4 regions of the Aliiglaciecola sp. NS0011-25 genome follow, and region 4 is predicted to be linked to each of the others. Evidence: predicted binding sites of a transcription regulator. Region 4 holds the regulator's gene; each other region holds the start of a gene.
What was found. Region 4 encodes FNR, which switches genes on or off when oxygen is low (the NO sensors DNR and NnrR bind a similar motif). Its sites were predicted from a motif close to TTGATCTAGATCAA; they were not measured.
Positions count from the first base shown of each region.

Region 1 (3,191 bases), on a different contig from region 4:
AATGCAAGATATCCCTTCAGATTGTGAAGATAACTGTTGTGTATCTGGTTCCACTGGACCACTCCTAAGTACATTTGCCTTTAGCTGGAGAGTAAAGCCAAAGGACTATAAAATTTTACAAGCTTCTTCAAACCCCAAACGCGGAAGTCGCTTATGCACTTTTGTGCCATCGCCGTATCCTAAGTTAATCAAGAAATTCACTTTCCACGTACTGTTTTCGAAGAAAATTTGATTCAGTAGTTCAGGATTAAACCCTGACATTGCCCCTGTGTCTAGCCCTAGCGCTCTGGCAGCACTAATTAAATAAGCGCCTTGTAGCGAACTATTGCGCATAGCGGTTTCATAGGCCGCATCAGGGCTGGATGTAAACCAACTGCGAGCATCAGCATAAGGAAACAACATAGGTAACTGTTCGTAAAACTCACTATCGTAAGCAACAATTACGGTACAGGGTGCGCTCATGGTTTGTTCCACATTGCCCTTAGATAAAGCAGGTTTTAGTTTTTCTCTTGCCTCATCAGAGCGAATAAATACAAAACGAGCAGGACTACAATTTGCCGAGGTTGGGCCCAACTTAACTAGGTCATATAACTGCAACAATAATTCTTCAGGTATGTTTTGGTCTTGCCAAGCAGTGTGAGTATGGGCATGAGTAAATAATTGCGCTAACGCGGTGTCATCTAATTGGGTTGTCATGTTTTTAAATTCCAAAAATGGGTTGGGTTAAAGGCACTTCACATTAAGCTTCTATTTAACATCCATTCAAATGGTGATTGAGGGGTTAAAATAAACGCTGACTAAACTCGTCAGTTTTATACTCTACACCTATGTTAGGCATAAACAAAAAAACTGTCATTTGGCATCTATCATTCCACCAGCTTGCAGTTTAGAAGCTGCACAAAGAGCTAAACATAAGAACTCCAATTAGGCTAATTATTAAAAATTACAAACTCTTGGGATTGCTTAATTTCTCAATCTTGGTTAAAACATAAAGGACAGGGAATAAACTAAAATGGGATATAAGTAGACATATGAGTTCAACATTAGTGAAAAAAACACAAAAAAAGTCGAAACGTGTCTCAAGCCCCAAAACGCAAAGTAAGCGTACTGAAGCAAAACGCAATAAACGAAAAGTGATAATGCAAGCGGCCCTCGACTTGTTTTCGAGTAATGGTGTGCACGGCACAAGTGTTGAACAGATCGCAGACTTAGCCAAAGTATCGAAAACAAACTTACTCTACTATTTTGCTAGTAAAGAACAGCTTTATGTAGAGGTAATTCAGCAATTATTAGACGTTTGGTTAATGCCACTACAGGGGTTTAATTCAGAGCAAGATCCCATCGAAGCCATTTCGAATTATATCGAAGTAAAATTAGCTTTATCTCGCGACAACCCCAAGGAATCTCGTTTATTTTGTATGGAAGTAGTGCAAGGTGCTCCGCTTTTGTTCAATCAACTCGAATCACCACTGAGGGCAATTGTTGAAGCCAAAGTTCAAGTTATTTCAGGTTGGATTGAAGCAGGTAAACTGGCGCCAATCGATCCCTATCATTTAATTTTCAGTATTTGGGCAACAACCCAACACTATGCTGATTTCCGTGTGCAAGTGGAGGCTGTAACCGGTCAAAATTTAGATGACCCGGAATTTTTTGCGTCGACCTTAAATAACATTCAGTCTATTGTTCTTAACGGGGTGCGACCTAAATAGGGTTGAATCGATAAAAAAACCAGTTAATTCATTGATCCAGATTAACAACTAGCGAGCAGTCTGTGCGATAATAGGGGGATTAATTACTAACCTATAGAAATTTCGAATTAGCCGGAGTTTCTAGCAGTCCCGTAAAGGAAAGATGAATGAGTGAACGCATTCCAATCAAAGATATATCCGCTGTAAAAGTTCACCAACCAGAAGCCAGTCAACACGAAAACGCGTACACCCCACGAAGTCGAATATATGTCCGCGCTGTTGAAGGCACACTAGAAACCTTTCGACGTTTTTTTGGCTTAATATTTCTTGGCATTTTTGCGCTCATCCCGTGGATTCAATTTAACTCACATCAAGCGGTACTATTTGATATTGGAGCTCAGCGCTTTAATATATTTGGTCTGACTCTTTGGCCGCAAGATTTAACCTTATTGGCTTGGATCCTTATTATTGGTGCCTTCGCATTATTCTTTGTAACCACCTTTGCCGGACGAGTTTGGTGTGGCTTTATGTGTCCACAAACCACTTGGACTTTCATTTATATTTGGTTTGAAGAAAAAATAGAAGGTGCTAGAAACAAGCGGATTAAATTAGACCAGCGTGAAATGGATTTCGACAAATTCTGGCGAAAGGCGCTGAAACACTTCGCTTGGGTGTCGGTGGCCTTGTTAACAGCATTGACCTTTGTCGGTTATTTCACGCCGATTAACCAGTTATTTATTGATTTCTTTACCTTTGACGTTAGTTTTTGGGCGGGCTTTTCAGTCATTTTCTTTACGGTTTGCACATACGGTAATGCTGGCTGGATGCGTGAAATTATGTGTACTCACATATGCCCCTACGCCAGATTTCAATCAGCAATGTTTGATAAAGATACCTTTACCGTTGCGTATAATCCAACTCGAGGCGAAAAACGAGGACCTCGTTCCAGAAAAACCAGTCACGAAGAGATTAAACAAAAAGGCATTGGTGACTGTATCGATTGCAACTTGTGTGTTCAAGTGTGCCCAACAGGTATAGATATCCGCAATGGTTTGCAATACGAATGTATTAACTGCGGTGCCTGCGTAGACGCGTGTAATGGGGTAATGGAAAAAATGAATTATCCCAAAGGACTCATTAGCTTTACGTCAGAACATGAATTGGCCGGCGGTAAAACTAAGATATTCCGTCCCAAATTGATTGGTTATGCCATAGTACTGTTTATCATGACCTCTCTTTTGGCCTATGAAATTATTGCACGGGTACCACTAGAAGTAGACATTATCAGAGACCGAAATTCGTTATTCAGAGAAACAAACGATGGTCTAATTGAAAATGTGTATACCTTAAAAGTACTGAATAAATCCCAAGCTGAGCACACCTATAAAATTGATGTGGTTGGCTTAGAAGGCAATAAATATATCGGTCCAACTCAGGTGACTGTTGCTGGCGGGGAAGTGTTGAACTTACCGATTAGCATCGCAATCGATCCCTATGCGTTAG
Region 1 covers NZ_BAABWR010000003.1:239,350-242,540, forward strand. Annotated here, with positions in the region: gene ABWV72_RS04150 (flavin reductase) at 1-54, opposite strand, end outside; gene ABWV72_RS04155 (malonic semialdehyde reductase) at 106-696, opposite strand; gene rutR (HTH-type transcriptional regulator RutR) at 1,032-1,709, shown strand; gene ccoG (cytochrome c oxidase accessory protein CcoG) at 1,856-3,191, shown strand, end outside.
Region 1: ccoG (cytochrome c oxidase accessory protein CcoG) is a predicted target of FNR. The motif match lies at 1,741-1,754, and genes of this name have one in related genera.

Region 2 (3,191 bases), on a different contig from region 4:
ACAATAGTGAAGAATTTACGCCTATCTGGTTAGAGCCAGATAGTAAAGAGCTTGAAAACTTTCATCAAATTCCGCCGTTTAGTTTTATTGATCAAGATGGCAAAGAAGTAAGCGAAAAAACCTTTGAAAATAAAATCTATGTTGCCGGATTCTTCTTTAGTACTTGCCCAGGAATTTGCCCATCGATTAGATCGAAATTGATTGCGGTTCAAGAAAGGTTCATTGATGATCCTGAGGTGAAAATTCTTCAACACTCTATTAGACCAACCTCTGATTCAGTTGCTTTGTTGAAAGATTATGCGGATACCAATGGCATCGTTAGTGGCAAATGGCATTTAGCCACCGGAGATAGGGACGCGATATATTCACTTGCCAAGTCGGCCTATTTTGCCAGTGAAGATTTGGGTAACATTCAAAACACAGATGATTTTTTACATACCGAAAGTCTGTTATTGATTGATCAAAACCGACACGTTCGTGGCATATACAATGGTCTTAACAAAGCCTCTGTGGCCTATCTAATAGCCGACATTGAAAGCTTAAAAAAGACAAACACGGCAAAACAATAAGACCAGCAAAACCTGCGGTAACTGCAGGGTCAGAGCCGTTGAAACCTGCGGGATCTGACCCCGCAGTTTTTTAGCTATTTTTGAACGAGCTTAGCGATTTACGCTATGACAGTTAGTACAGGCACCAGACACTTTCCCAGCCAAGTAATAACTCGGTTTTTCTAAAGACGCGGCAATGCGTGCATTGTCTACTTTACTAACAAAGTCACGCATATAGTCTTGAAGAAAAGGGTGACTGGCCCCCGCATCTCCTGCGCGCAATCCAGAAGCTATCTTTTCAATATTCTGCAAAGTAGATAATACTTGCTGTTGTTGCTTAGCAAAACCGACACTTTGCGGCTCATGTTGCTGGCTTAACGCAAACTCCAATACCCGCATTTGTTGCGCGAGACGATCCATATCCGAACGTAGCTGTGACGGCTCCACGTATTTGAAATCAGGTGGGTAGGTTACTTTTCTGAGATTAGCGGCCATCTGACTTGAGCATCCCTGAATTAACGTAATACTGAAAAACAGCAGGGAAACGGAGAATACAAATAAACTTTTGTGCATTTTCATCTTATAGCCGCCTTATCATTATCAAAAAGTTAGCGAAAAATTACAGCGCTTTCTCAGTCTCGGTTATTTGCGCGAATAATTGATCTTTAAGTACCACACGTTGTTTTTTTAACGACTCTAAATAATCGTCTGAAACAGCTTCATTCTGTTCTTCAATATGATGAATTTCTTTATTTACATCATGATACTGATCAAATTGTTTAGCAAAATGTCTATCGTTCATTTTAAGATGACGAATAGTATGATGATGTTCTGGAAAGTCATTAGTTAGTGTATGTTTTTCTATTTGCATGCTGAAATTTACCTTATGTTTATCGCTCTAATTGGATAACTTCAGTGTACTGCTTAGGTAGTCTTACATATTGATCTAGGTCAGGTTTAGGGTGATAAAACGCTGAACTTATAGCGCTGCTAATTTCCTAAGTATGCAACCTGCTTGTGGCAATGGCATTTGATTTAATTAATTGTAGTCGAATTATAGAATAGTGCTGGTTACAACTGAATTTGACCGCCACTGCGCAGTGCCGGAAATTTTATCTACAAACAACAGGTCTAATATATCGATAGTATAAAAGCTATTAGGGTGACAACTCACTCATAGCTAACCAATTGACACTGTCCTATATGCATGGAGTAACCAAATATTGTGAACAATACGGAGATTCAAATTGGCATACCATGCGTATATGAGCAATTGTGTTTTTGGTCTGGAGTAGGAATCGCTGCCTTATTTGTTGGCATAATAGCGGCAATCGTTGTTTCTGTTTGGCGAGACAAAATAAAACAGCGGAAAAAGCGCGAAAAGCGGCTAAGGCAACGAAAAAGCAAGTTGCAATAGTTAACAGTGCGTTTTTCTGATCAACGAGTTTTGTGCCGCGGTTTTTCAGGTTACTTAAGCGCTGGTTGTAAATACACAGTACCTTCTTTCATCACAAAAACAACGTTCTCAAGTAAACTGATGTCATCTAATGGGTTGCCTTTGATCGCGACTATGTCGGCCATTTTCCCTTCTTCAATGCTGTCAAATAGCTGTTCTTGCTGGAGAAGCTTCGCCGAGTTGATAGTAGCTGCTTGTAGGGCTTGCAGTGGTGTCATACCAAACTCTACCATTCGCGAAAACTGTTTGGCGTTGTCACCATGGGGGTAAACCCCTGCGTCGCTGCCAAATACCATATTGACGCCCGCCTTTACTGCTTTTCTGAAGTTTTCACGCTGCTTTTTACCTACCGTACGTTCCTTCGCTAAACTCTCCTCTAATATGCCTGCGTTTTTGCCTTCACTTAGAATAAATTCAGTAACGTAGATATCCATAGAAAAGTAAGTTCCGTTTTTCTTAGCTAAAGAAATCGCCTCGTCATTAAGAAATGAAGCATGTTCTATTGAATCTACACCCGCCTTTATCGCACTGACAATGCCGTCGGTTCCGTGTGCGTGAGCCGCCACTATTAATCCTCGCATATGAGCTTCGTCAACAATGGCTTGCATTTCTTCTAGCGTATATTGCTGAACGCCTACTTTAGTGCCTTTAGATAACACCCCACCTGTGGCGCAAAACTTAATCACAGTTGCGCCGTACTTAATATTCTCCCGAACTTTTTTACGCACTCCCCAAGGACCATCTGCCACACCATCGGCTGTCACTTTATATTCAGCAGGCAACAGATTGTTATCACAGTGCCCACCGGTAACACCTAAAGAGCTTCCTGCGACAAACATCCGTGGCCCTTCAATGTCGCCATCATTAATCGCATCACGCAGTGCCACATCGGAAAAACCTGGAGCGCCTACATCCCGCACGGTAGTAAAGCCAGCCATTAAAGTTACTTTCGCATGTTTTGCGCCCGTTAATGTCACTCTAGGTAAAGAGTCAGCTAAGCCACTATAACCATGTTGTTGTGAATCGGCAGTAAGATGAACGTGCATATCGGTCAGACCGGGTAAAAGTGTATGACCGCTCAAATCGACGGTGTTTTGCGGCATTGGGGCACGCTTATTGGCGGTAATTTTGACAATTTTACCGTCTTGAATTTCTAATAACGGACGCGTGACCAATTTACCGGTTTT
Region 2 covers NZ_BAABWR010000001.1:409,629-412,819, forward strand. Annotated here, with positions in the region: gene ABWV72_RS01830 (SCO family protein) at 1-569, shown strand, start outside; gene ABWV72_RS01835 (hypothetical protein) at 660-1,127, opposite strand; gene ABWV72_RS01840 (HP1242/YdcH family protein) at 1,168-1,419, opposite strand; gene ABWV72_RS01845 (Xaa-Pro dipeptidase) at 2,016-3,191, opposite strand, start outside.
Region 2: ABWV72_RS01840 (HP1242/YdcH family protein) is a predicted target of FNR. The motif match lies at 1,490-1,503, and genes of this name have one in related genera.

Region 3 (3,191 bases), on a different contig from region 4:
ATGCTCGTTCCTATCGGGAGTTGTCTTTATTGCTACGCAGACCACCAGGAAGAGAGGCATTTCCAGGCGACATTTTTTATCTGCACTCAAGATTACTTGAACGCTCTACCCATTTAAATCAAGAAAATGGAGGCGGCTCTCTTACCGCTTTACCCATAATCGAAACCGAAGAACAAAATATGTCGGCTTATATCCCCACAAACCTAATTTCAATCACCGACGGACAAATTTACTTATCTCCTAAATTATTTGATTTAGGGGTTTTACCGGCAGTAGATGTAGGAAAATCAGTTTCCAGAGTAGGCGGAAAAGCCCAACGCGCTGGATTCAAAGCCGTTTCAGGTACGTTAAAATTAGAGTATGCACAATTTGAAGAGTTGGAATCATTTGCCCGTTTTGGTGCACGCCTAGACGAAAATAGTTTGGCGACTATTGAGCACGGAAAACGCATTCGTGCCTGTCTTAAACAACCTGAATCGTCACCGCTAGCAGTGTCAGCACAAATTGTTGTGCTCTTAGCCCTGACAAATCATTTCTTTGACACTATTCCGTTAGAACATATCCAAGAGGCACAAGATGCGGTAGTGAAAGGAATAAATACCCTCAGTCAGGATATTCTGAACAACTTAGAATTAAGCAACGACCTTAATAAAGATGAACAAAACCTCATCTTTGCAATGTTTAAAGAGGTGCTTGAACCTTTCCATACAAATACTGACGCTGCTATTGACCAAAGCACTGTCACTGGCGAAGCTTAATATGAGTGAATCGAATAGCGATTTACAACGTAAAATTGTAAGTGCAACTGATTTAAAATCAGTTGTTAGAACAATGAAAGCTATGGCTGCCGCCAATATCAACCAATATGAAAACGCCGTGCTTTCACTTGATGATTATTATCGAACTGTGCAATTAGGACTAGTGGCTTATTTTCTAAATACCGACAAAAGTGACTACCCAACAACAGATAAAGTATCTAAACCATCAGATCATAAAACCCAAATAGGCATAATTGTAATTGGCTCAGATCAAGGATTAGTGGGGCAATTTAATGATATTTTAGTAGACTTTTTAAATTCAAAACGGAAAGACTTCGGCGCAGCGCAAGTTATTTGGACCGCCGGTGAACGAATTCAATCTTTGCTAGAAGGCGTAAATGCACCACTTGGAAAACAGTTTTCACTGCCTAATTCAATAGAAAGCATTACTTCTTTTGTATCTGAAATTTTGTTGGAAATTGAACACCAACAAAAAACCAATCAGCTCAAAGAGGTCTATCTGTTTTTCAATCGTACCCTAGATAAACCTAACTATGCCCCCTGTTTTCAGCGAATATTACCCATTGACCAAAAGTGGAAACACGAATTTGTTTCTCTAACTTGGCCTAATCAATGTCTGCCACAATTGTTAGTCAATAATACGCTCACCATTAGCACGCTGATAAAAGAATACATTTTCACATCACTTTTCAAAGGTTGTATTGAGTCACTCGCGAGCGAAAATGCCAGTCGGTTAATCGCCATGCAGCGGGCTGAAAAAAATATCGAAGAGTTACAAGAGCAGATGCAAAAGACATTTAACAAACTCAGACAAAGTGCAATTGATGAAGAGCTTTCTGACTTAGTCAATGGTTTTGAAGCCCTCAGCCCTTCGGCTGAATAAAAACGAAGCAGAACAGAAAAATTAAAATTTAGTTCTGAAATATTGAACTAAACTGTTTATTCATCAAGTTTGATCGACATCAAGTTTTGCTTGGGTAATCGGTGTATGGTCGGAATGTATAAGTTTGATTCATTAATGGAGATTACTATGAAAACCCCGCAAAAAATTCTAGTTGTGATCAGTGGTAAGCGCAAGCAGCATGAAGCATTGCTTCGAGCCTTGAAATTTGCAGAGCTCAATGAAGTGCACATTCATCTTCTCAATGTCATTTATGAACCTATTTTAGAATTGACCGATATTCTATCTAGTGACCACCGTAAAGAAATGAAAAAAGAATATCTTGCAGATCGCTATCTCTATATGAATAGCATTGCTGAAGATCTCGAGAAAAAGAACATAAAGTGCACCACCCATGTTGAATGGTGTCGCGAAGTTTATGAAGGGATAGAAGACGCCGTAGACAAAATTCAACCTGATCTGGTTATAAAACGTATTTCTGCAGATGCCATGAGCATTAATCCCTTTGCGTTACCATTAGATCGGCATTTGCTGCGATATTGCAAAGCGCCGCTATTGCTTGTGAAACACCAGACTTGGACAAACTCGCCGATTTTGGCAGCGGTAGATGTGTTGGCCAAAGACGATAATCATGTAGCATTAAATAAAGACATACTAGAAGCCGCTAGACTTTTTGCCAAATTAGGCGGCAGTGAAATACATACTGTTAGCGCCTATTTAGTGCATAACATGAGTGCGTCGATTGACTTTCCTACTATCAATTTTGAAAAGCTCAGCGCCAATAGTGCCCAATTTCATAGTGAAAAACTCGATGGGATGGAAAAAGAACATGAAATAAGTATGGCAAAAAAACATGTTGTTGCAGGCTTGCCAGAAAAAGTGATTCCAAATGTGGTCAAGCAAATTGATGCGCAGCTAGTGATTTTAGGCACAGTGGCACGTAAAGGCATTTCCGCTGCATTTCTGGGGAATACTGCTGAATCCATTTTGGCAGAACTCAATTGTGAGGTATTGGCTCTGAACCTGGCTAACGAAAAGTAACCATTTTTAATTGCACCACTGTGCTAAAACCCATTTAAGCGCTATGGCTCAAATGGGTTTTAGCTGAATATCGCATATTTTAATTCTTATAGACGCAATTTTACTTTTTCCGGTCTATAGTTTTAACTTAGTCAGACAAGCATTTAAAGGTACAGTTATTTTGCAAGAACATGGTGAGCATGTCATAGGAAAATGTGGCCAAGTGTTACTTTTTAGTGGGCGAGGCCCATGGAATGATGAAGCATTAGAGGGCTCACTGCAGCAAACGATTGACAATTTCCGCACGGTTGATAAAAACCGTCCATGGGCGCAATTAAGTTGTTTATATGGAGAAAGTTTATTTCCACCTTCAACTTATAACTTGTTTAAAAAGCAGACCTTTTTACGCAAGCAGCTGGGGATTACAGCGGTGGCAGTGGTGATTCTAGATTCTGATATCAGTAATACAATCAAGCAACAATTATCTACTG
Region 3 covers NZ_BAABWR010000004.1:202,454-205,644, forward strand. Annotated here, with positions in the region: gene ABWV72_RS05275 (alternate F1F0 ATPase, F1 subunit alpha) at 1-758, shown strand, start outside; gene ABWV72_RS05280 (F0F1 ATP synthase subunit gamma) at 760-1,662, shown strand; gene uspE (universal stress protein UspE) at 1,810-2,721, shown strand; gene ABWV72_RS05290 (hypothetical protein) at 2,882-3,191, shown strand, end outside.
Region 3: uspE (universal stress protein UspE) is a predicted target of FNR. The motif match lies at 1,732-1,745, and genes of this name have one in related genera.

Region 4 (3,191 bases):
TTTGCAGAAACATTAAAATATCAAGCATGGTGTAACTGTCTTTTCCGCCAGACAGGCAGACCATTACCTTATCGCCATCTTCGATCATATTAAAATCGGCAATTGCTTTGCCTACATTTCGTCTTAGGCGCTTTTGAAGTTTATTAAAACTGTATTTTTTACTCTCAGACAGAGACTCGACCTTACTCATCTTATTCCTAGAAAAACATTGCTATCAGCGCGGATTATACCTGTCCTCATAAAGGACATAAACACCCTAAATTTAAATGTTTGCAGTCATTTTCTAAGAATCACAAGGTTATGTAAGGTTAATGTTTAAGAGGACACTCAAAGCCTTCTGGTTTAATTGCTAAAACGTCACAATTGAGTGAATCTATTGTATGTTCAGCCGTGTTACCGATAAGGGCGGCTGTAATACCGGTGCGACCTACAGTACCGATAACCACTAACTCTGCGTCGATAGCTTTTGCCACTGAAGGAATGACATCCTCAGGCAAACCTTCACTAAGATGCTGATTTTCTTGTGGGATATTGAATTCTTGAGCGTGCTCAAGCATACATTTGGCGTGGTGTTGTTTAACTGACTCTGTATAGCCAACCGGATCGAACTCTGGTATTTCGATGGCAATATTAACCGGTGTACCTGGGTAAGAATTAACCAAGTTTACATGTCCTTCCAGTAAATCAGCCATCAATCCAGCGGTTTTAGTGATTAACTTGTTTAAGCTATGATGTTCTTCATCTTCACTGCCCACATCTACCGCAGCTAAAATATTGCCATTAATAGGCCAATCATGTTCTTTGACAAGTAAAACTGGAACCGGTGATTTACGTAGGATATGCCAATCAGTAGGGGTGAATATCACTGACTTTAGGGTGTCATGCTCGTGGGTTCCTTTGACGATTAAATCATAGCTGTGATCAATCACTTCGAACAATACACTTTCATATGGCCGATTATGCCAGACCACTTTTATATCTACTGAAATAGATGAGTTAGCCGCTAGGGGTTCAACTATATTGGCAAGCCAATCGGTTTTGTCATCCACCACAGCTTGGCGCATCGTTTCTCTTTCATCCACGGTGAGCATAGTGGTCATTTCATAAGAGAAATCATATATGGACAGAAACGCAGTAATACTGGCGCCGGTCTTTTCTGCCAATAAAAGCGCTCTTTTAAACGCTTTTTGATCTTCTGTAGTTGGGTCTACAACAGCTAGTATTTTGTTAAATACGGACATAAATTAATTCCCTTCAAACGTTTACACTACGTATATTAAGTGTATGGCTACTTTAGCTAGTTTGCCAATTAACAGACTAATTGTTTTGACCTGAATCAATTTAAATTAAAAGACTTAACCGCAGGCTTGTTTATTTAAAACGTGTTCACCAAGTTTTTCTCTAAGTACCGCCAAATTGAGAATTTGTATAAATTTCCCATCAACTTTGATGATATTTTCTTTTTGAAAACGGGTGAGTAAACGACTCACGGTTTCAACAGTTAAACCAAGGTGATTACCAATTTCGTTTCGGGTCATGGTTAAATTAAATTCTAATTCAGAAAAACCGCGGGAGCGAAAACGATCTGATAGATTAATTAGGAAGTGGGCAAGACGTTCTTCTGCTGTGCGCTTGTTTAATAACATCATGAGACTGTGATCTTGGTTTATTTCTGTGCTCATAATTTTAAGCATTTCTTTGCGCAGTGTAGGAAGTTGTGCGCTCATAATATCTAACTTGTCGTAAGGTAACTCACAAACCATGGAGGTTTCCATCGCTTGATTATAACTTTGATATTTTTCAGAAAATAGTCCATCAAAGCCGACAATATCACCGGGAAAATGAAACCCTGTAATTTGTTGTTCGCCATCGGGAGAGGTTATGTAAGATTTAAATGAGCCCGTTCTTACTGCAAACAGCGACGTAAATTTTTGCCCAGGAATAGTTAATTGATCATTTTTATGCAAAGGGCGCTTGCGTTCTATGATTTCGTCCAAACTCTCCATTTCAGTCTGATTCAGAGCCACCGGTATACATAGGTGATTAAAACTGCAGTTTTGGCAGCGAATACTGAACTTGTTCGGATCTGACATTAGTTAATTCCAATTAATTCATTAGTTACCAATTATGAATCCCTTGGTAACATAAAATCAAGCCAAATAAGCATAATAAGACTGCAACGCTTCGTTTTACCACTGGTTGGGTCAACCATCCTCTTATTTGGCTGGCGCTGGCTCCCATTGCTAACATGATGGGCAAAGTGCCCAAGCCAAAGCAAAACATGGTGATAGCACCTTGTACCACACTGCCGGTGGAAACACTCCATGTTAACGTCGAATAAACCAATCCACAGGGCAACCAGCCCCAGATTAGGCCATAGGGTACAGCATAGATTGGGTGTTTAAAGGGAATGAAACGCTTTGATATGGGACTAATTTTACGCCAAAAAATAGCGCCAACTTTTTCTACTTTAACCAGTAGTTTTGACCACTGTCCCACATATAATCCAAGCAGAACCATAAATACTCCGCCAAAAAGGGTCAGTGCTTGAGGATTGATAAAGGATTTTGTGGTGACGATCTGACCCAACAGCCCAGCGATTGCGCCAGCGAAACTATAAGATAAAATGCGGCCTGAATTATAGGCAATTAAATACGGCCATTGTGACTTATTCTTTGGTAATGCAAAGGTAAATGAGGTCACAATTCCACCGCACATCCCAGCGCAATGCACACTTCCAGCAAGTCCGATTAATATTGCAGAAAACCAGCTTAAGTCGTTCATTTGTCGTTAGTTTTTGGCTTTTTTACTTGTACTTTTTTATCCACGTCATCATCGAATAGAATGTTGTATCCTTGACGCTCTAAATCTTCAAACTGATTGGATTTGACCGCCCAAAAAAAGATCCCTATGGCTAACAGTACTAGCACAATAGCGATGGGGATTAGCACATAAATGATACTCACTTTAATTTCCTATTAGCGCTGGTTAACGTAGTAAACGAATAGAGTTTGCGACCACAATAATTGAACTTAACGACATGCCAATTACGGCCATCCACGGGCTTAAATATCCGGCTACTGCTAGGGGAAGAATTAACGCGTTATAGCCAATGGCCCAAACCATGTTCTGTTTGATTTTGGTACGCACTTTAATCGCCATACTAACAGCAAACTTAACATTACTTAATT
Region 4 covers NZ_BAABWR010000019.1:15,308-18,498, reverse strand. Annotated here, with positions in the region: gene ttcA (tRNA 2-thiocytidine(32) synthetase TtcA) at 1-172, opposite strand, end outside; gene uspE (universal stress protein UspE) at 309-1,241, opposite strand; gene fnr (fumarate/nitrate reduction transcriptional regulator Fnr) at 1,356-2,093, opposite strand; gene ABWV72_RS15970 (sulfite exporter TauE/SafE family protein) at 2,119-2,784, opposite strand; gene ccoS (cbb3-type cytochrome oxidase assembly protein CcoS) at 2,781-2,966, opposite strand; gene ABWV72_RS15960 (heavy metal translocating P-type ATPase) at 2,989-3,191, opposite strand, start outside.